4 regions of the Lysinibacillus sp. C5.1 genome follow, and region 3 is predicted to be linked to each of the others. Evidence: riboswitches for the same ligand, from Rfam matches in the RefSeq annotation. Region 3 holds a riboswitch; each other region holds the start of a gene.

Region 1 (5,240 bases), 200 kb from region 3:
AAATGGTTAGTTTTTTAGAAAAAAAGAACAATGTAAAAACAACAATTATTCAAAACGGATATAAAATCGAAGAAGAACAACAAAAATTTATATGGGCTGATATTGTCATTTATCAAACACCTATTTATTGGTTCAGTGTCCCCGGCTTATTGAAGACGTATATGGATGAGGTATATGCCTATGGTTTATTTTTTAGGGGTGCTGATGAGTATGGGAAAGGTGGATTGTTGACTGAAAAGAAATATATGTTTTCGCTTACCTGGAATGCCCCTGAAAAAGCATTTAACAATCCAAGTGAATTTTTTGAAGGGAATACCCTAGAAGATGCAATAATGCATTTACATCTTATACAGAAATTTATCGGAATGAAACCATTAAAGAGTTTCTCTTGTTATGACGTAGTCAAAAATCCAAAGATTGAAAAGTTTGTATCCGAACTTGATTTACACCTGCAAGAGATATTGAATTTTTAAACTTATGTAAACGAATAAGGGGAGAGAAATATGTTAAAAGATAAAAAAGTTGTAATTATCGGTGGAAGCTCTGGGATTGGTTTGGCATCAGCTAAACAGCTAGTAGCGCAAGGGGCAGAAGTAATCATTGCCAGTCGCTCCGAAGAGAAATTGCAGAAGGCAAAAGAGCAATTAGGAGTTAGGGCAACAACTTATATTCTAGATACAACACAAGAACAGCAAGTACAATCTTTCTTTGAAAAGATTGGTCATGTCGATCATCTGGTGATAAGCGCGGCAGAAACATCCAGCGGGGCATTCCTCCAAACGGATACAGCACAAGCACGAAAACTGTTTGAAAACAAATTTTGGGGACAATATTATGCAGCCAAATACGGTGCTTCTAACATTTCACCAAACGGTTCTATTATTTTATTTTCTGGCGTTGTAGCCTACAAGGCTATGGTGGGCTCAGCAATACTAGGTGCAGTTAATGCGGCTATTTCCAATTTAGGTCAGACTTTGGCATTAGAACTTGCTCCTATCCGAGTAAACATCGTTTCACCAGGTATAATTGATACACCATCCCGTAGCAAAATGCCAGAAGAAGCACGTAATCACTTCTATAATACAGTTGAAAATAAACTCCCTGTGAAACGAATAGGGCGAGCTGATGATGTTGCACAAAGCGTACTATATTTGCTACAAAATAGTTTCGTGACTGGAACGGTTCTTCATGTAGAAGGCGGCCACATGTTAACTTAAAACCAGAATATATTTCCTAAACAAACTTTTGTAGAACTAAAACTGACCTAACAAATAAAACACCTTTCGCGTTGACTAACGAGTATTGTATATATCAATTAACGCGGAGGTGTTTAGTTAGTGTTCTTTTTAACAACAGTGTGTGGACGATTTTAAGCACCAACGCCACAAACGAATAATTGCGTGCGATACACACAATCTCAATTTGTTAGGTAGAGGTGACTTTTACATAAAAAAAGTAGCGTCGTCACACGCTACAGCAAATTATTGAACAGTAAAGATATTGTTCAGGATGGCTAATACATAACAAGGATTTAGAACGAAATGTCCCTATTACTTTATATGTGAGCTAACAATGATAAGTGTAATTCCAGTAAATAAGCAAATAATTCTCGCCACAGGTATTTTATCAGCTAGTCCAAATAATGCAATTGCTGTTGTTACGATTAAAACTGTTGGACCAACCAATGCAAGCATTGTATTAATATAGAATGCTTTTTCTAAATTGTTCAACTTTAGCATCAACAAACCAGCACTTACTTCAATACTTCCAGACAATACACGTAAAATAACCATAGCTAGAACCGATTTTTCAATAATGGTCATCATCCTATCTTTATAGATAATATTCGCATATCTTATAAATCCATCTCAGTCTAATTATAGAATTCTGTTTGAATGAAATACTAACATCACTATATGTATCATTCGTATGAGATATGCTTGTAATCGTATGCTTGATAGTGTTAATTACTATGTTGATTATCTAGTTAAAAGTGCAAAAAATATTAATACAATCAGTTTTATAAATCTATTTTCTGTTTTGTAAAATCCTGGGGAAGTTAGTACTTAAAGAGAGGTTTATCAATTTATCAAATGAGACTGGAAGGCTACGCTAAGATTTTTAAAATTTTATATTTGGAGTAGATATTTAATAAAACGTCAGCCTTATTCTCTTTTGGAACAATGGTCTTTTTTAGTTAAATGAATACACTCAGCAAGTTTATAAAATAATGAAGATTTTTCTTATTTTATTATATTCTGAAAATAAAATTGACGTAAACTTTCGTGCATGTTATGTTTAATACTAATTTCATAGCAATTATTACAAGTTTGAGTGAAATGAAATTTCATTCAATTAAAAGGAAAATGGGTGTAAATCCCATGCTGTCCCGCAACTGTAAATGAGGAGTTTTGTTTCCATTGACACAGAGTTATTACTCGTGAAGGTGAAACAAAATAATGATTCATGAGCCAGAATGCCTGCTTGTAAGAAGATTCATTGATGATCTACGAAAGATAGGGAGATGGATGGAGACTTACTTTTTGTAGGCTTATCTATCCTTATTCTTTTTGAATAAGGTTTTTTTATGCTTTCTTTTATCTAGTAGTAGATGCTTTTGAACCAAGATAGGAGATAGGAGACAGAAAATGAGATTGACAAAGTATTTACTTCCGTTTGTACTTTTTTTGACTTTCAGTGTTCTTGCAGGTTGTACAAACACTGATACAGAAAAGGGAAAAACAACAACACAAACAAATGACGAAAAAATGATAACGATTGGATGGCCTTTAGATGTCGGTCCATTAAACCCTCATACATATTTACCTAATCAAATGACTGCACAAGCAATGGTCTACGAATCTTTGGTTGAGTATAACGATGATGGGACTATTACGCCTAAGCTAGCAGAAAGTTGGGACATTTCAAAGGATAAGACTTCTTACATTTTCCATTTAAGAAAAGACGTTAAGTATTCAGACGGAACTGCTTTTAATGCGGATAATGTCATTCGTAACTTCGATGCCATATTAGCAAATCGGGAAATACATTTTTGGATGGGCATGGTCAACCATATTGTTGAGGTTGTAAAAGAAGATGATTATACAATTCGTTTGCAATTAGATGAACCTTATTATCCAGTATTAAACGAACTGGCCTTTGTACGTCCATTCCGTTTTTTAGGGGATAACGGATTCCCTGAAGGAGATGCGACGCAAGATTCCATCAAAGCACCAGTTGGGACAGGTCCATGGGTATTAACAGATTACAAAAAAGATGAATATGCTTTATTTAGTCGCAACGAAAACTATTGGGGGGAAAAACCTCTCTTAGAACAAATTAAAGTAAAAATCATCCCTGATTCTGAATCGATTTCGTTGGCATTTGAAAACGAAGAGTTAGATTTAATTTATGGTCGTGGCATCATTAGTTTAGATAACTATTCGTATTTAAAAGATAGTGACAAATATAAAACAGCTACCTCTGAACCATTGTCTACAAAAGCGTTATTATTCAATACGCAGTCAGGACCGTTAGCAGAATTAAAGGTACGTCAAGCCATTCAATATGCTATCAATAAGGAGCAAATGGTTGATAGTATTACACATGGTACAGAAAAAGTGGCCGACACACTATTTTGGGATGCAATTCCTTTTGCCAATATTGATTTAGAACCAATCTTGTATAATCCAGAAAAAGCGCAACAGCTACTTGATGAAGCTGGGTGGACATTACAAAAGGGCGATAAAATTCGTTCGAAAAACGGACAACCATTATCATTAGATTTAATCTATATCGCAACAGATGCCATTCAAAAACCAATGGCTGAGTTGATGCAAGGTGAACTAGCAAAAATAGGGGTACAGTTGAATCTAGAAGGTGCAGATGTAATGGTTGGCCTTCAAAAATTAATGGATAATCAGGTGGATATTAATTTTTGGCGTACAAACGGACCACCAACAGATCCACATGGCTTTGCTAATGAATCAGCTACACCAAATGCTAGTGGTGTTTATGAAGCAAAATTAGGTTTACCAAACACCAAAGAAATTGATACTAAAATTCACCAATTATTAGTTGGAACAGATGAAGAGGAACGAGTGCAGCTCTATACGGATATTTTAACTATGTTCCATGATCAAGCACTATTCTATCCGATATCTTATGAAACAAATAACGTGATTTATCAACCATATATGAAGGATTTTGTGCCTCGTGCATCTGAATATGATATTCCATATGCACAAATGGATACAGAGTAATACAAGTAGAAGAGAGAGTGTCTTACAAAGACAGCTCTCTCTTTATCATAGGATTGGGTAGGAGGTGACAGCATGTACGAATCGACATGGATGTTTTGTTTAAAAAGAATTTTAACGTTACCGTTTGTATTATTAGGGGTATCTATATTGACGTTTGTATTTATTCGCTTCGTTCCAATAGAGCCTGCGGAGGTTATTTTAAGATTGGCTAAAGTTACGCCAACGGAAGAGGCAATCCAGGCATTACGTGAGGAACTTGGGACAGACAAACCTTTACTTATTCAATATCTGCTTTGGTTAATAGGAGTTTTGCAGTTTGATTTTGGTACTTCTTTTGTTAGTAAATTACCAGTGGCACATGAGCTATTCGCTAAATTACCAGCAACTATCGAATTGGCTGTTGCTGCATTTGTGCTCATTCTTGTTTTTAGTATCCCATTAGGTATGATAAGCGCACTGTATAAGTGTGCCATAATCGATAAAATAATTAGATTGTTTTCTATCTTGAGTGTATCAATTCCAACATTTTGGTTAGGTTTTTTATTACTGTATCTATTTAGCTTAAAATTTGGTATTTTCCCGACTAATGGGAAGGGGACACTTGCTCATCTTGTTTTACCTGCGCTAACACTAGCCTTACCGACAATTGGATTATTTGTTCAGTTAATTCGTGCAACGATTATTGAAGAATTACATAAGCATTATGTTCAATACGCTCAGTTAAGAGGATTAAAAAATTCTGTCATACTCATGCAACATGTAATGAGAAATGCTGCGATAACGTTGACTACGATGCTGGGCTTGACACTTGGTAATTTACTCGGTGGTGCGGTAATTGTGGAGCAAGTCTTTAGTTGGCCAGGACTCGGTAGGTTTTTAATTGAATCGATTATTAATCGGGATTACCCGGTTGTTCAATGCTATGTTCTAATTATTGCCGTCATCTATGTACTTTCTAATTTATGCGCCGATGTATTA
Region 2 (5,240 bases), 230 kb from region 3:
TGCACAACTCATGTTTTACAAAGGTTCCTCTTACATAGGTTACCCTTCTCAAATGTAGATTTATTTTCACCTTACTTCGGGGCAGCATTATAATGAGCAAGCAAACTTTACAAGTTGATTGCGTGGAATGCACGACACTCTTGTATGGCAGCACGAGAGGAAAATCCACTTTTGTGGCGTAACACCATAAAAATTAGTGCTAGCCCTGCCTGCGAACAATTTGCTAAAAACCCCCTAAGCACTTTTACGCTTAGGGGGCTGTCTCAATTAGTACGTTGATTGTTGGATTTGTTGACGCAATGTTTTGGTAGCTGCCACCATATTGGCAAGTGCCGCAATAGTTTCTGGCTCTTTTCTCGTTTTCAATCCGCAGTCTGGATTGACCCAAAATTGATTAGTCGATAATACTTGTAGGCTATCTTGCATGATTGTTAACATTTCTTGTTCATTCGGTACACGAGGGCTATGAATATCGTAAACACCTAATCCAATCCCTTTTTCATATGGACGAATGTGTAGCGATGCAATCAGCTCACCATGGCTACGAGACGTCTCAATAGATAGTACATCAGCATCGAGTGCACTAATTGGTTCTATAAAATCATTGAACTCACAATAACACATATGTGTATGAATTTGAGTTTCATCCTTTACGTTCGCCGTTGCTAGCTTAAATGCATTCACGGTCCAGTCCAAATAAGCGCCCCAATTTTCCGTGCGTAATGGCAAGCCCTCACGCAAAGCAGGTTCATCGACTTGAATAATAGCAATACCGGCCGCTTCGAGTGCCTCTACCTCTTTCCTTAAAGCAAGTGCTATTTGATAGGTCACATCTTTCCGTGGAATATCATCCCGTACAAAGGACCAGTTTAGGATTGTTACTGGCCCCGTTAACATTCCTTTCACGTAGCGATTTGTTAAACTTTGAGCATAGGCTGTTTCTTTCACTGTCATAGGTGTCGCCCAAGCAACATCTCCGTAAATAATCGGTGGCTTCACACAGCGGGAGCCATACGATACGACCCAAGCTTTTTCTGTAAAAGCAAACCCTGTGAGTTTTTCACCAAAGTATTCCACCATATCCGTACGTTCGAATTCACCATGCACAAGTACGTCGATCTCTAAATTTTCTTGTATTTCAATCCAACGTTTCGTTTCTTGTGCGACAAATGTTGCATAAGCTTCATCGGACAACTGTTTCTTCCGCCATGCACTACGTGTCCGTTTTACCTCATCCGATTGAGGAAAGCTACCTATTGTAGTCGTTGGGAATAACGGTAATTGAAGTGCCTGTTGCTGAATTCGTTGACGCGTTTTAAAATCACTTTGCCGTTCAAAATCCTGTGTTGACACTGTTTGTACTGCCCTGTGAACAGCCTGATTATTTCGAACAGGATGTTTTTTTAACGCTTCGATCGCCTTCATACTTTCTGAAATAGTGTAATTTGTTGCATGATTTTTTTCGTTTAAATACTTTGCTACCTCTGTTAGTTCCACTAATTTCTCATCTGCAAATGCAAGTGCATTTTTTAAGACTGGCTCTAATTTTGTTTCTAGTGCTGTGGAGATTGGCACATGCTGTAAGCTGCATGATGATTGAATCCATAGCTCCTCGGCACTGGTCAGTTGTTCAATTGCTCTAACTGTTGTACTAACCTCTGCTAAATTAGCGCGCCAAATATCTCGTCCATTAATAACGCCGGCTGCCAATACTTTATCCTGTGGAAAACCAAATTGACGTAGCGCCTCCATATTATGCGTATAGCCATGCACAAAATCTAAACCAATTCCTTTTACTGGTAGTTCGATAAGCATTTTATAAGCTGATAATGATTCAAAATAAGTTTGTAGCATGATGTTCGCCTCGGGGACAGTTGCTGCTAATTGTATATAGATTTCTTGCACTAGTTTAACCTCTGTCTCATCTAATGAGGTAACTAAGGCAGGCTCCTCCAATTGAATCCAATTAGCACCGGCTGTAACGAGTTCTTTGATAACCTGCGTATAAAGTGGTAATAGTGCTAAAATAAATGCAACTTGCGATACTTTATCGTAGCCTTTTGTTAGCTTACAAAAGGTATAGGGCCCAATCAGCGTTGGTTTGGCTGTAATACCAAATGCTTCTTTCACTTCAAGGAAATCCGCAAGAATTTTATTTTCTGTTAACTCCAGAGCTTGCCCTTCAAATTCTGGTACGATGTAATGATAGTTGGTATTAAACCACTTTGTCATTTCGCTGGCGACTGCATCCTGATTACCACGCGCGATTCCGTAATATGTTTGTAATTCAACTTTGCCTCCTTGCCAACCAAAGCGCTTGGGAACTAAGCCAAACATTACTGCTGTATCGAGCATTCTGTCATATAGTGTGAAATCCCCAACAGTCACAATATCTAAGCCAATACGGAGCTGCTTATCAATACGAGCAAGACGAATTTCCTTCATTTTTTGTAAAAAATCAATTTCTGTCAGCTCATTTCTCCAAAAGGCTTCTAATACTTTTTTCCATTCACGTTCTCCTCCTATATATGGGTAACCAATTGCTGTCGTTGAATACGTCATATCCTTCTCCCCTTTAATTAAAATAAAAAAACCATCTTCCTTTTCAGGAAAATGGTAGTCATTGTCAATACAATTTAGCTATGATGAAACGATACGATAAATGTTGATTATCGTATAAAGATTCGTTGTCGCACAGTGCCAATTGGGTCACATCTCACCACCTATTTCCACGTAGGTTATTTGGTGTATACTAGATATTGGTAGGTCTCCTGGCTTCTCATCAACACGCCTCACAGCCTTCCCAGTCTCCCAGTGGCATTTGTGAATTGCTCCGATTTACAGTTGCGGGACAGCGTCGGATTTGCACCGACTTCCCTTTTAAGCCAAACTTTCATTTGGCACCAACTCTTACACAATATTTAATTATGTTGTTACTATAACACACATTTTTCTGAAAAGTATAACTTTTCTAAAATCAATTTATTGATTAAGTACTTATTTGCTGTCAAAATAAACGATACTTGTTATTAAGGAAATATTATTCTAATAAAAGATAGACTTATTATCATACTTTAGAAGGTATTCCAAGTAGTGAAGCGAAGTATATAGTTATACGTAAATATAAAGGAATTAAAGGAGGATTATGATGATTGTCGGTTTACATCACGTACAGCTTACCATTCCAAAAGATTGTGAGGAACAGGGGAAAGCGTTTTATTGCCATGTACTGGGGCTAAAAGAAATAGAGAAACCCACCTCCCTTCAAGGACGTGGGGGCTTTTGGTTACAAGTAGGAAATCAAGAAGTACATGTTGGGACAGAGGACGGGTTTGATCGATATACAACAAAAGCGCATATTGCCTATCAAGTTGACAACGTAGCGCATTGGAAGAACGTCTTATCCGAACACCAAATCGAAATACTTGATTGCGTGCCAATTCCACATGTTGAACGCTTTGAATTTCGAGACCCTTTCGGTAATCGAGTAGAGATGATGCAACCCATCTAAATGACAAAAGCAGCCAATATTGCAAAGTGGCTGCTTTTATTGTTTATAATTTAAAATGCTGTACTTCTTTGTTTAAACGTTCAGCCATCGAAGCGAGATCATCTGTATTTTTTGAAATTTCATCCATCGTTACGACTGTCTCGTCGATTGTTGCAGTCGTTTGCTCTACACCTGCTGCGGACTGTTCGGATATAGCAGCAATTTCATCAATAGAACGATTGATGTGCTCTGTTGTTGTTGAAATACCTTGTAAATTTTCTGTTATTCCTTGAATATTACTAAACATACTATTAACCGCAGAGGCTATTTGTTCAAAGGTTGTATTGGTATTCGTAATTTGCTCTGTTCCTCTTTTTACTTCTTCATATCCCGTTTGAAGGGAAGCTGTTACACCAACCGTTTCGTTTTGAATGCGCCCCACAATGGATGATATATCTGTGACCGAATAAGAAACCTGTTCCGCAAGTTTGCGCACTTCAGCAGCTACAACTGCGAAGCCTTTTCCCTGTTCTCCAGCCCGTGCCGCCTCAATTGCAGCATTTAACGCTAATAGGTTTGTTTGATTGGCAATATCGTCAATAACTGATACTAACTTAGAAATTTCTTGCGATTGTCTATTTAACCCTGCTACTTTTGCAACAGCCTCTTGCACGATCGTATCAATGGCAAACATTTGCTGTGTCGATGTGTTCATTAATTGTTGACCGCTTGTCGTAAGTTGTAATACTTCACTTGAATAGCCTTGTAAATCAATGCCTTGTGCATTTGCTTGTTGGACATTTACTTTAAATGTATCAATTCTTTGCGCTAAGTCACTTGCATTATGTGCTTGGGATTCCGAACCACCCGCTAACTCAAGCATCGTCAATGCTATTTGTTCTGCACCTGTTTTTACATCTAGCGAAGATTGTGCAAGCTGCTCACTATTTGCAGCTACATTGCCCGCAACAACATGGATTGATCCAATAATTTCATGAAGTTTTTGATTGAGCGTGTTTGTCGATTGTACCAGCAAGCCAATTTCATCTTTCATTCTTTCTGGCAATGGAGGCTGACTTATATCGCCATCTGCCATTTGCGATATTTTTTCAATTACCGCTTTTATCGGATTAGCAATCATATGCGCTGATATGTAAGCGGTTACAATTGCGATTAAAGTTATCATCACGCCTATTGCTAACCCTACATTCAGTGACTCTTTCGATTGGGCAATCATTGCCTGTCCTAGCTCATTAATAGAAGCTTCTCTTGCCTGCGCAAGCCCCTCATAACCTTTTCTAACCTCTGTAGCAAGCGAGTCAATAGAATTTAAGTTTTGTATAGCCAATTCTACATTTCCTTTATCATATTCATCAAACACTTTCGTTTGCACAAAACCTCGCCATTCCCTTGCTTTTTCTACAGTTTTCGATAGATTTGTATCAGTTGATAATTCCGTTAATAGTTTATTATTTTCTTCAGCAATTTTTACGTATGCTTCAAATTCTTTTTTATATTTCTGATCACCAGTCAGAACATAGCTTTTTGCAGCAGTTGTTCGAACACTGATTGTGGATGCTAACTTTTCATTTGCTGTTAACAACTGTAATTCTTTATAAACAATTTCTTCGCCAGCAGAAATGACACGCTTATTGGCAAAGTAGCTATACGTGTTAAAACAAGCAATAAAAAATACAACAATGAAAAATGCACTCAAAATTTTTGCTCGAATGGTTTTGAACCTCAGTTT
Region 3 (5,240 bases):
TTTTTATGTATAAAACGATTGGTGTGCTCGCACATGTCGATGCAGGAAAAACAACTTTTTGTGAGCAATTATTATTTCACACAAATAGTATCCAATCTCGTGGAAGAGTCGATCATCAAGATACATTTTTAGATAATCATGCAATTGAACAAGCCCGAGGAATTACCATTTTTGCGGAACAAGGACGGATGCAAATAGAAAATGATACATATACGCTGATTGACACACCCGGGCATGTAGACTTTTCACCTGAGATGGAGCGTGCTATACGTGTAATGGATTATGCCATCATTATTGTCAGTGCAGTAGAGGGTGTACAAGGTCATACAGAAACGGTTTGGCAATTGCTCCGTCAATACCATATACCAACCTTTTTCTTTATAAATAAAATCGACCGCGAAGGGGCAGATATCAATGCGGTGATGAACCAATTACAAAAAGACTGTTCCGACAACATCCTATTAATCGATTCCCCATTACGCAAAGATTTTATACAAAGCTATATTGCAGAGTGGCTAGCCGAGCGCGATGAACAACTACTCGAGGCCTTTTTAACAGATACACTCGATGCCTCAACGTGCCTGTCACAATTACAAAAGATGATTAACGAAGAGCGAGCATTTCCCTGCTTTGTTGGTGCTGCTTTAAAAGATATTGGGATCAAGGAATTTGTATCACAGCTTCCTCTCCTGACAGAGACACACTTCGACCATCAAGCACCCTTTCAAGGGGAAGTATTTAAAATTCGCCATGATGGCACACAACGCTTAACTTTTATAAAAGCTTTACAAGGAACATTGCATACTCGTGATGACTTTGCATTTGGCGATGTTACCGAAAAAATAACTGAAATTAGGCTGTATAATGGGCGTCGTTTTCAGACAACCCAAGCCGTACAAGCAGGAGACATTTTTGCAGTGAAAGGGCTTAGCCTGGCGAAGATAGGAGACATTTTAGGAAGTACACTACTCCCAAAACCTTATGAACTTGTGCCTACATTACAAGCAAAAGTACTGTATGAAGGGCAACAGCATATAAAGGAAATTTTACAGATTTTTCGTTTACTGGAAGCCGAGGAGCCATCGTTACGCGTCGTTTGGCAAGAAAAATTCCAAGAAATTCATGTACATATTATGGGTGTCATACAACTTGAAGTACTTGCTGAAGTATTAAAAAATCGTTTTTCACTTGTTATTACCTTTGATAAACCTCAAATTTTGTATATGGAAACTATTGCAACGACTGTAACAGGCTACGGACATTTCGAACCGCTCAAGCATTATGCCGAGGTACACTTATTCATGGAGCCGAACATCCGCGGAACTGGGAATACGTTTGTTAATGCCTGTCATGCTGATGATTTATCAGTAGGTCACCAACGCCTTATCGAAAAACATTTATTTGAACGCGAGCATCACGGTTTATTAACTGGTTCTCCTGTTACTGATATTCGCTTTACACTGTTGACAGGACGAGCTCATATCAAGCATACCGAAGGAGGAGATTTTCGGGAAGCTACTTTCCGTGCATTAAGACAAGGGCTAGAACAAGCCGAAAATATCTTACTTGAGCCCTATTACCGCTTCAAAATGAAAGCATCCAATGATTTTATCGGCAGAATGATGAACGATATCCAACAAGCAGACGGTACTTTTGACTCACCGATCTTGTCAGAGGAGCAAGTCATTTTAACAGGACGTGTACCAGTTGCAACATTTATGCACTATAGTACTACTTTTGCTACTTACACAAACGGCAAAGGCTCTTTATCTTTACAATTCGATGGCTATGATATATGTCATAATAGCGAGGCAATAATCGAACAAATTAATTATAATAAACAGGCTGATCCTGACTATACGTCGTCAAGTATTTTTTGTGCAAAAGGAAAAGGCTATGCAGTTCCATGGTATGAGGCAAAAGCAGCCATGCATTGTCTATAAAATAAAAAGGCATCGAAATTTCTCGATGCCTTTCAGAAAAAAATCGAATATTGCATAGTATGCATATCGATACAGATATAAAAATTTACAACGCTTTTTTCGTTTTCCTTTTCAAAGAATTCGCTGACTCCACAATCACATACCCATGATGATTTGAGAAATCCACAAGAACCGACCCAGGTTTACTTTTTAAAATCTGTAATTGCTCAATGCGTTGCAGCAACAATTGATGACCATTGCCACGCGGATGCCAATTTAAATGATAATCATTTAATTCTTTTACACTTTGTAAAAACTGAGCATATTCACCCTCTACATAGTCTATTAAATGTTGTATTTTACTATAATCTTGATTTTCCTGAATTGATAACGATAAGTCTTGCAAATACGTTTGATAAAAACGCATTACCATCGAACATAGTAAATCATTGACTCTTGCAGCACTTAAAATAGGTTTGGGCTCTACATTCAGGCGATCCAAATTGGGTTTAGCTCGAATTGAATCGATGCGTGTAATTAAATGATAGGCCTCTTCATTTACTTCATAAACAATCGGATTGGTCGGCATATACATCATAAAACCATTCTTTTTTGTTTTCAATTCATCAGCCACACTTGCTTTTGCAAATAGGTATCCTTCATAGACATCATTTTGAATCCAAATAATGTCTTTATTATAAAAAATGCAGTCAAACAATCGATCGTGCGGAATAAGCCCTGTGGCTAAAAACTGATCAACTAGCGCCTCAATGACCATTCTCGTTTTTCGTTGCTTGGCAACTTCCATGCGCGGTTGCTTACAAATCTTCATATCAACATTTTTCTTTTCTCGTGTTGAACATACCTGAATTTTTGTCATACTTGCACCTCTTCTCGTACATATTTTCAAAACAAAGGTATCGATTACATAAAAAATACGGATTTCCTACAAATGTAGAGGAAATCCGTGATTATGGCTATCGTACTTAAAAAATATCATTCATCCGATAACATCAAACAGTGCACCAATGGAAGCGATTTGGCTTGATGCCGTATCCCTTTACATCCTTTGGTGTTGGTTGTTTGACGTACTGTGACGAACAGATTATTCTGTTTTGTCAACATGCCACCTCCTATTCCTCGTAGGTTTATGGTGTGTACTCGTAACAGGCAGGTCTCCTGACTTATGGTCATCGCTTCTTTTCACCTTCCCGTCGTTTGACAGTGGTCATAATTTGAAAAGACGCTCACATTCACAGTTGCGGGACAGCGTCGGATTTTCACCGACTTCCCTTTTAAGTAAATTGCATGCAATTTACACCTCTTACTACACGCTATTCAGTTGTTAAGGAATTTATTGGAAAATTCCTACTAAACTATTACATTATATTGTAAAGTAGTCGTATTTTAAAGTCAAACAGCAGCCTAAATGTATGTGCACTTGCTAAAATGACTATCTATCACCTAAATAACTATCCGTTGTTAATTTATACATGAATTTGATTTGTAATCTTTTGTAAATCATCAGCCTGTATCGTTAATTCCTGTGAAACTTGATTGACTGCTTGCATGGAAGCCGTTTGCTCATCCATTGACTGTAGCACAGCTTCTGTATAGCTGGACAATTGATCCATACCCCCTGCAATTGTTGACACGAGATTAGCTACCTCATTTGCACGATTTGACAAGTAATTTACAGTTGTCGAAATGCCTTCGAGTTGGTCAGTCATTTGGCTCACGTGCTGCGAAATATTGCCAAAAGATTTTGTTGCTTCATCAATGACATAGACCCCCTGTTGAACATTTTTCAAGTCTTCTTCCACAGCCACAGAAACTTGTTTCGTATCATTTTCAATACCTACTACAAGGTCCACAATTTGAATAGCAGAATGCTTGGATTGCTCTGCTAAATGACGAACTTCTTCCGCAACGACCGCAAAACCTTTCCCATGTTCTCCAGCACGTGCCGCTTCAATCGCAGCATTTAGAGCAAGTAAATTCGTTTGATCTGTAATCGTTGTAATCATTTCTGTCATTTTTTTAATATCTGTCATTTTATTTGATAAGTGTTTTATTAAGGTACTCGTTTTATCTGTTGACGATGAAATAAACTCCATCTGGTTTTTCGCAACATGCAAAATTTCTGCACCATTACCTGCGATATCATTCGCTTCTTTCGCGTGGTTGAAAACATCCTGTGTGGCAATCGAAATACGCTCAATGCCATCTACTGTTTCCTGCATTGCAACAGCACTATTGTTTGCCGATTGTGCGGCTTGTTTAAGGCCATTTGACGTTTTTTCCATTTGATGGTCAACTTCTTCCACAGCCATTGTAATTTCATTTGTACTTGCAGACAACTCTTCGATACTGGCAGATAAATCTGTCGAACTGTTGGCAATTGTTAGTGTCATCGTACGCAATTGCTCTTTCATCTCTATAAAAGCTTTTGCTAATTCTGAAATCTCACTATTGTCTTGTACAGTAATGACATCAGAGTCAAAGTTACCTACTGAAATTGCTTTCGCAGCATTAGATAATTGGTTAATAGGTTGAATCACTTTATATTTAACATAGAAGATATAGGATAAAGTAATGGAGATACCAATAATCGTTAATATTGTAGATAGCCATGCTAATGCTGTTAAATTAGCAAGATCTATAATTAATACTACAATCATTATTAAATTTAATAATGAAAACCCAAAAATACTTTTTTTTCGTAAAGTCATACCAAAATCCCCTAACTATAATATTACTATAATACCATTATTATAGTTTATTTATCCTAAGATTGATAGAAATACGCCCATCTTTTATATGTATATTGGTATACTAAAAAAAGATAAAGGTTAGGACAAAACTAAAATAATTTAAGGAACAGAGGAAAGGTGTTCATAAATTTTTCTACATGGAGAACTTAGCTATTCTTGCTTTTGCAATAAATAAAAAATTAGAAGAGTTCACTAGTTGTTAGTAGCGGAGGCGGTGACTCCTGCTCAGAACGCACACAGTGTAAGACGCGGGCATTCCGCGCGTTAGCGAGGGTTGGACTTACGTGTGTGCCCGCGCAAAGCACCGCCGAAGCGAACAACATCGTCGCAACAAAAAGGTGTTAGATTGACTGCCATCAATCTAACACCTTTTCTCTTTTGTCCCAGCCTCTTTAGAAATTATTTTAATTTCATCATACTAGAACCAGCGATACCTGGATGTGTCATTTCATATGGATCTAAAATTAAATCCAATTGCTCTTTCGTTAAGACACCTGCTTCAATACAAAGTTCACGAATTGAACGACCTGTAAGAATTGCTTCA
Region 4 (5,240 bases), 1.7 Mb from region 3:
TAAAGGCTGTGTACGCTACAAAGATAGAGATTGATGAGAGCGCACTTAAGGCGTATTTAGAGGAGCATCTAGCAAAATATAAAATTCCACGTCTATTTGAACGCGTGGAAGCGCTTCCGAGAAATGCTTCTGGGAAAATACTTAAACAATCATTGAAGGAACAAGGGGTGAGATAGTTATGAAAGTGCTACAGCAGGATGCAAGACAGACCACTAATTTTTTCACAGAGGATGAGACGCTCCAACAACTATTAGACATGATGCTAGATAAAGAGTTATTCGTCTATGCTAAGCGAGAATTAACGGATTTTGGTGAGCTTTGTGCAGGTGCTATTGACGTAAGGGCAAAGCATACTGATCGAGAGGGCGAACCTCGATTGCAACGCTATAATGCATATGGTGAGGAAGTTTCGGAAGTTTGGGTCAATGAAGGCTACAAAAAAACCATTGAAGAAACATACAACACGGGAATTGTAGGCTATGTGCATAAGAACATTCCGCAGTTAGGTAGGAAGGGGAATTATGTCTATAGCTTTGCGCAAGGCTATTTACTATCTCACGCGGAGCCAGGCTTCTATTGCCCCGTCACGTTAACGATGGCAACAGCCTATTTGCTGGATCATTATGCAAGTGAAGAGTTGAAGCAACGATTTTTACCACATGTTTGTGCAACAGGAGATACAGAGCTATATGAGGGAGCAACATTTTTAACAGAGCGGCAAGGTGGTTCAGATGTTGGCGCAAATATTGTAAAGGCTAGACAAGATGGACAGCATTATCTTATGTACGGAGAAAAATATTTTGCATCGAATGTAGGAATGTGTGGTGTGGCAATGGTTTTAGCACGCATTGAGGGCGCATCTACAGGTTCGAAAGGTTTAACATTATTTGCGGTCCCTTGGCGTCTAGACAATGGTAAGATAAACAACCTTCGCATTCGTCGTTTAAAAGATAAGCTCGGTGTGAGAGCAGTGCCATCAGGTGAGGTAGAGTTTGATGGTTCGTTAGCATATGTCGTTGGGGAACCAAATAAAGGAATCTATTATATGTTAGAGGCGCTTAATTTATCTAGAATTTGCAATGCAGTGGCTTCTATCGGTATTATGCGTCGCGGATTTTTAGAGGCGAAGCATTATGTGACTAATCGGAATGCATTTGGGCAACCTTTAATTCAATATCCTATGATTCAAGATACATTAGGGAAATATGCGGCGAAGGTCCATGTAGAAGTGGCTACTGTTTTCGACCTTATTCAATTGTATGACAGGGTAACGAGTGGTCAGGGCGATGAGCAGGATATGATTCTTAATCGCTTGAATATCGCCATTATGAAGAAAGAAACGGCTGAACAAGCGGTACATTATGCAAGCGAAGCGATTGAATTACATGGGGGAAATGGCTATATTGAAGATTTTGTTACGCCTCGTTTGCTTAGAGATGCGCAAGTACTTACGGTGTGGGAAGGTACAGCGAATATTTTAGCATTAGAGCTTATTCGCTTAGTCGATAAATATTTTGCCCATGAATTATTTGTACGAGTAATGCATGAGCGGTTGACTAAATTAGCAAATGGCTCATTAGTGCAAATTGTGGAAGAGCAACTAGCGAAATTAGAAGGTACATTACAAATATTTAGTTGTCTGGATGAAGCTACTAAATCATACGAGGCAAAGGGAGTAGCCGAAAAAATGGCTCATCTCTATGAAAGTGTAGTAGCAGTCGAATGGGCAGCTAAATTTGGTGGCAAATACGAAAAGCTAGCAGATATATATTTAGAAAATACATGGGCATTACGCGAAATTGGCGCACCCATGAAAACGGTCCAGTATTTTTCAGATATTATGTAAGGAAATAAGCCTTTTTAAAAAGTTTTCAGACGGTAGATAAACTCAAATTTTTGTGAGTTTATCTACCGTCTTTAGGGTGTCAGGCACGCACACAATTTTTGAAGCACATAGAATGGTGTCACTTTTTTTATCGTTCCCTATTTCTATTTTCATGTATAATAAAATCAACTGAATATTATAAAGGTTCTTTACTTAAGTAAAGTGAAAAGGGAAATCGGTGTAATTCCGATGCGGTCCCGCCACTGTAAGTGTGAGTTTTTTCAATGGATGCCACTGAAAGCTATTTTGGGAAGGCATGAAAAAGCATTTGGAGCACGAGCCAGGAGACCTGCCTTTATAGAACATTACATTTCAGCCTACGAGGATAGGATGGTGGTTTTTTTGTGCAAGCCCGCCTCTCGTTAAATGGACGAGGGCTTTTTTTATGTTTTGTAAGGCGACTATCGATAACCATTGAAAATAAAGGTGAGCAATCTCCATATTTAATAATGACAATCCCTATACTATCGATCAATCAAGTTAACAGAGCTAAAAAATGCACATACAATCTAAGGAGGATTCACAATGAAAAAGTATTGGAAGATAGGATTATCAGCATTTTTGGCAATGGGTTTACTTGCAGCATGTGGAGCACAACCGAAAAACGAGCAATCTGCATCAGAGCAGCAGGAGCAACAAGTAACCAAACAAGAAGAAGCAACATTTCCAGTGACAATAAAAGATGCTACTGGCAAAGATATCGTGCTAGAAGCACCGCCTGAAAAAATTGTTTCTCTTATTCCGAGTAATACAGAAATATTATTTGGGCTTGGCTTAGATGACGAAATTGTCGGCGTCAATGATTATGATGATTATCCACCGGAGGCAGCTAAAAAAGAAAAAGTCGGCAGTATGGAGTTCAATATTGAACAAATTATCGCCTTACAGCCAGATATTGTGTTTGCTCATGAATCAGGAATGGCTTCTTTAGATGGAGCGATGGAGCAGCTTGAGGCAGCAGGTGTAAAGGTATTTGTAGTGGCGAATGCAAGCGATTTTAATGAAACTTATACGACGATTGAGCAATTAGGACGCGCAACTGGTAAGTTACCGGAGGCACAAAAAATTATTGCTAATATGAAAGCCAAAGTGGAAGAAATCCAAGCGAAATTGCAGGATGTGGAACCAAAGAAAGTCTTTGTCGAAACGTCAGATGAGCCTGAAATCTACACACCTGGTAAGGATACATTTATGCAGGAAATGCTAAATATGATTCATGCTGAAAATATTGCAGCCGATACAACTGGTTGGTTCAAAATTGATGCGGAGCAAATTATTACAAAAAATCCAGATGTCATCGTTGTCACATACGATTATGTGCCAAATATTTTAACGAAAATTCCGCAACGTGCAGGCTTTGATACTATTACAGCTGTAAAAAATAAAGCAATTGTACAAGTAGATGAAAATTTAACAAGTCGTCAAGGCCTGCGTTTAGCAGATGGGCTTGAAGAGTTAGCGAAAGCCGTCTATCCAGAGGCTTTCGAGTGAGTAGAGCATTATTAGCCTATATTACAGCCATTACGTTACTTCTTGTTAGCATCTGGTGTGGCGTATCAATAGGCTCGGTTCATATTCCATTTGAAGTATTTTGGAATAGGGCGGCAGATGAAACAGCCGCTAATATTTTATGGAAAATTAGGTTGCCACGCGTATTGCTGGCAGGACTTGTTGGCGCATCGTTGGCGATTGCAGGGGCAGCCTTCCAAGGATTATTAAAGAATCCATTGGCAGATCCTTATACACTAGGTGTATCTTCGGGAGCGTCAGTAGGTGCTGTGGTGACATTATTTTTTGGTATCTCGATACCGGTTGTCGGGCTGTATGCATTACCAACGCTTAGTATGGTGGGTGCGGTACTAACAATGGTAGCTGTCATGAGCTTTGCCAGAATAGTCGACCGTGCACTGAAAATGGAAACACTTATTTTAACAGGTGTTATTTTTAGTTCTTTTTTAGGATCTCTTATATCCTTAATGATTGCATTATCAGGAGAAGAACTCCGCCAAGTGATAGGCTGGTTGCTTGGTTCAGTTTCGATGCGGGGCTGGCCGTATGTGCAGATGATTACACCATTTGTTGTCATAGGTTCTGCTATTCTGTGGACGCAAAGACGAGAGCTCAATGTTCTATTATACGGAGAAGAACGTGCAAAGCATTTAGGTGTCAATGTAAAGCGTAGTAAATATTTAATTTTAGTAGGGGGCTCCATGCTGACTGGTGCGGCTGTTGCTGTTTCTGGCACAATCGGTTTTGTCGGTTTAGTTGTGCCACATATGACACGCATGATTTGGGGTTCGGATCACCGTCATCTATTGCCGTTATCATTTATCAACGGCGCAACATTGCTAATTATTTGTGATTTAGTGGCGCGAACGATCATTATCCCTCGGGAATTACCAATAGGCGTTATTACTGCATTTATCGGTGCTCCTGTCTTTTCTTATATTTTCTATAAGCAACGTAGAAGCAAGGGGGTACGTGTATGATTATCGTTGAACACCTATCGGGTGGCTATGAGGACGTACCTATCGTCAAAGATGTTAGTTTTACCGTTGAAAAGGGGAAAATCCTTGGCATTTTAGGACCGAATGGTAGTGGTAAATCGACATTATTGAAAGTCATTAGTGGTCTATTGCCTGCAACAGCAGGAACGGTTTTTTTAGATGGCAAAAATATTAAACACTATAGTCCACGCGCGCTGGCGAAAAAGATGGCCGTCTTACCACAATTACATGCCAATGCATTTTCAAATACCGTGCGGGAAGCGGTATCGCTCGGTCGTTACCCGCATCAATCTGGTTTTTTTTCCAATTGGTCAGAGCAGGATGAACGAGCTGTTCAATATGCCATGGATCAAACAGGCGTAGCACGCTATGAGCATACATCGATGGAATTTCTATCGGGCGGCGAGCAACAACGGGTTTTTGTAGCGCAAGCTTTGGCGCAAACAGCAGAAGTATTATTGCTAGATGAGCCGACCAATCACTTAGATATTGCCCATCAACGTCAACTTTTGGATATGGTGCGTAAGGAAGCAATCGAGTGCGGTTTAACAGTTATTATGGTGCTACATGACATGAATTTAGCCTCTCTTTATTGTGATGAATTATTGTTAATGGAGAGTGGCTCTGTGCGTGCTTTAGGTGTACCACATAAGGTGTTAATAGCTTCACAAATTGAGGATGTATATCAGGCACGGGTAACAACCTATGCCCACCCTGAAATACCGAAACCGCAAATTACAATTATGCCATCAACCAATGAATATCAGCAACGCGCTGACATCGTAAAAGAAGACTTTCGAGTAACGCCAGATTATATTCAACTAAAATCAACCATTCCTTTAAAAACC

What was found. A riboswitch is a leader RNA that binds a small molecule or an ion and turns the genes downstream of it on or off. The one in region 3 is predicted to bind cobalamin.
Region 1: another riboswitch for cobalamin. It lies ahead of nikA (nickel ABC transporter substrate-binding protein); the one in region 3 lies ahead of I5435_RS10795 (hypothetical protein).
Region 2: another riboswitch for cobalamin. It lies ahead of metE (5-methyltetrahydropteroyltriglutamate--homocysteine S-methyltransferase); the one in region 3 lies ahead of I5435_RS10795 (hypothetical protein).
Region 4: another riboswitch for cobalamin. It lies ahead of I5435_RS02345 (ABC transporter substrate-binding protein); the one in region 3 lies ahead of I5435_RS10795 (hypothetical protein).

What each region holds. Positions count from the first base shown of each region.
Region 1 is NZ_CP066226.1:2,429,180-2,434,419, forward strand. Features, by position in the region: gene I5435_RS11750 (NAD(P)H-dependent oxidoreductase) at 1-473, shown strand, start outside; gene I5435_RS11755 (SDR family oxidoreductase) at 504-1,217, shown strand; gene I5435_RS11760 (YqhV family protein) at 1,551-1,826, opposite strand; cobalamin riboswitch at 2,310-2,502, shown strand; gene nikA (nickel ABC transporter substrate-binding protein) at 2,649-4,262, shown strand; gene nikB (nickel ABC transporter permease) at 4,335-5,240, shown strand, end outside.
Region 2 is NZ_CP066226.1:1,998,319-2,003,558, reverse strand. Features, by position in the region: gene metE (5-methyltetrahydropteroyltriglutamate--homocysteine S-methyltransferase) at 268-2,562, opposite strand; cobalamin riboswitch at 2,745-2,923, opposite strand; gene I5435_RS09410 (VOC family protein) at 3,149-3,511, shown strand; gene I5435_RS09405 (methyl-accepting chemotaxis protein) at 3,555-5,240, opposite strand, start outside.
Region 3 is NZ_CP066226.1:2,232,892-2,238,131, reverse strand. Features, by position in the region: gene I5435_RS10800 (GTP-binding protein) at 6-1,943, shown strand; gene I5435_RS10795 (hypothetical protein) at 2,029-2,802, opposite strand; cobalamin riboswitch at 3,075-3,262, opposite strand; gene I5435_RS10790 (methyl-accepting chemotaxis protein) at 3,410-4,654, opposite strand; gene aspA (aspartate ammonia-lyase) at 5,096-5,240, opposite strand, start outside.
Region 4 is NZ_CP066226.1:504,636-509,875, forward strand. Features, by position in the region: gene I5435_RS02335 (class I adenylate-forming enzyme family protein) at 1-176, shown strand, start outside; gene I5435_RS02340 (acyl-CoA dehydrogenase family protein) at 179-1,846, shown strand; cobalamin riboswitch at 2,011-2,196, shown strand; gene I5435_RS02345 (ABC transporter substrate-binding protein) at 2,411-3,376, shown strand; gene I5435_RS02350 (FecCD family ABC transporter permease) at 3,373-4,374, shown strand; gene I5435_RS02355 (adenosylcobinamide amidohydrolase) at 4,371-5,240, shown strand, end outside.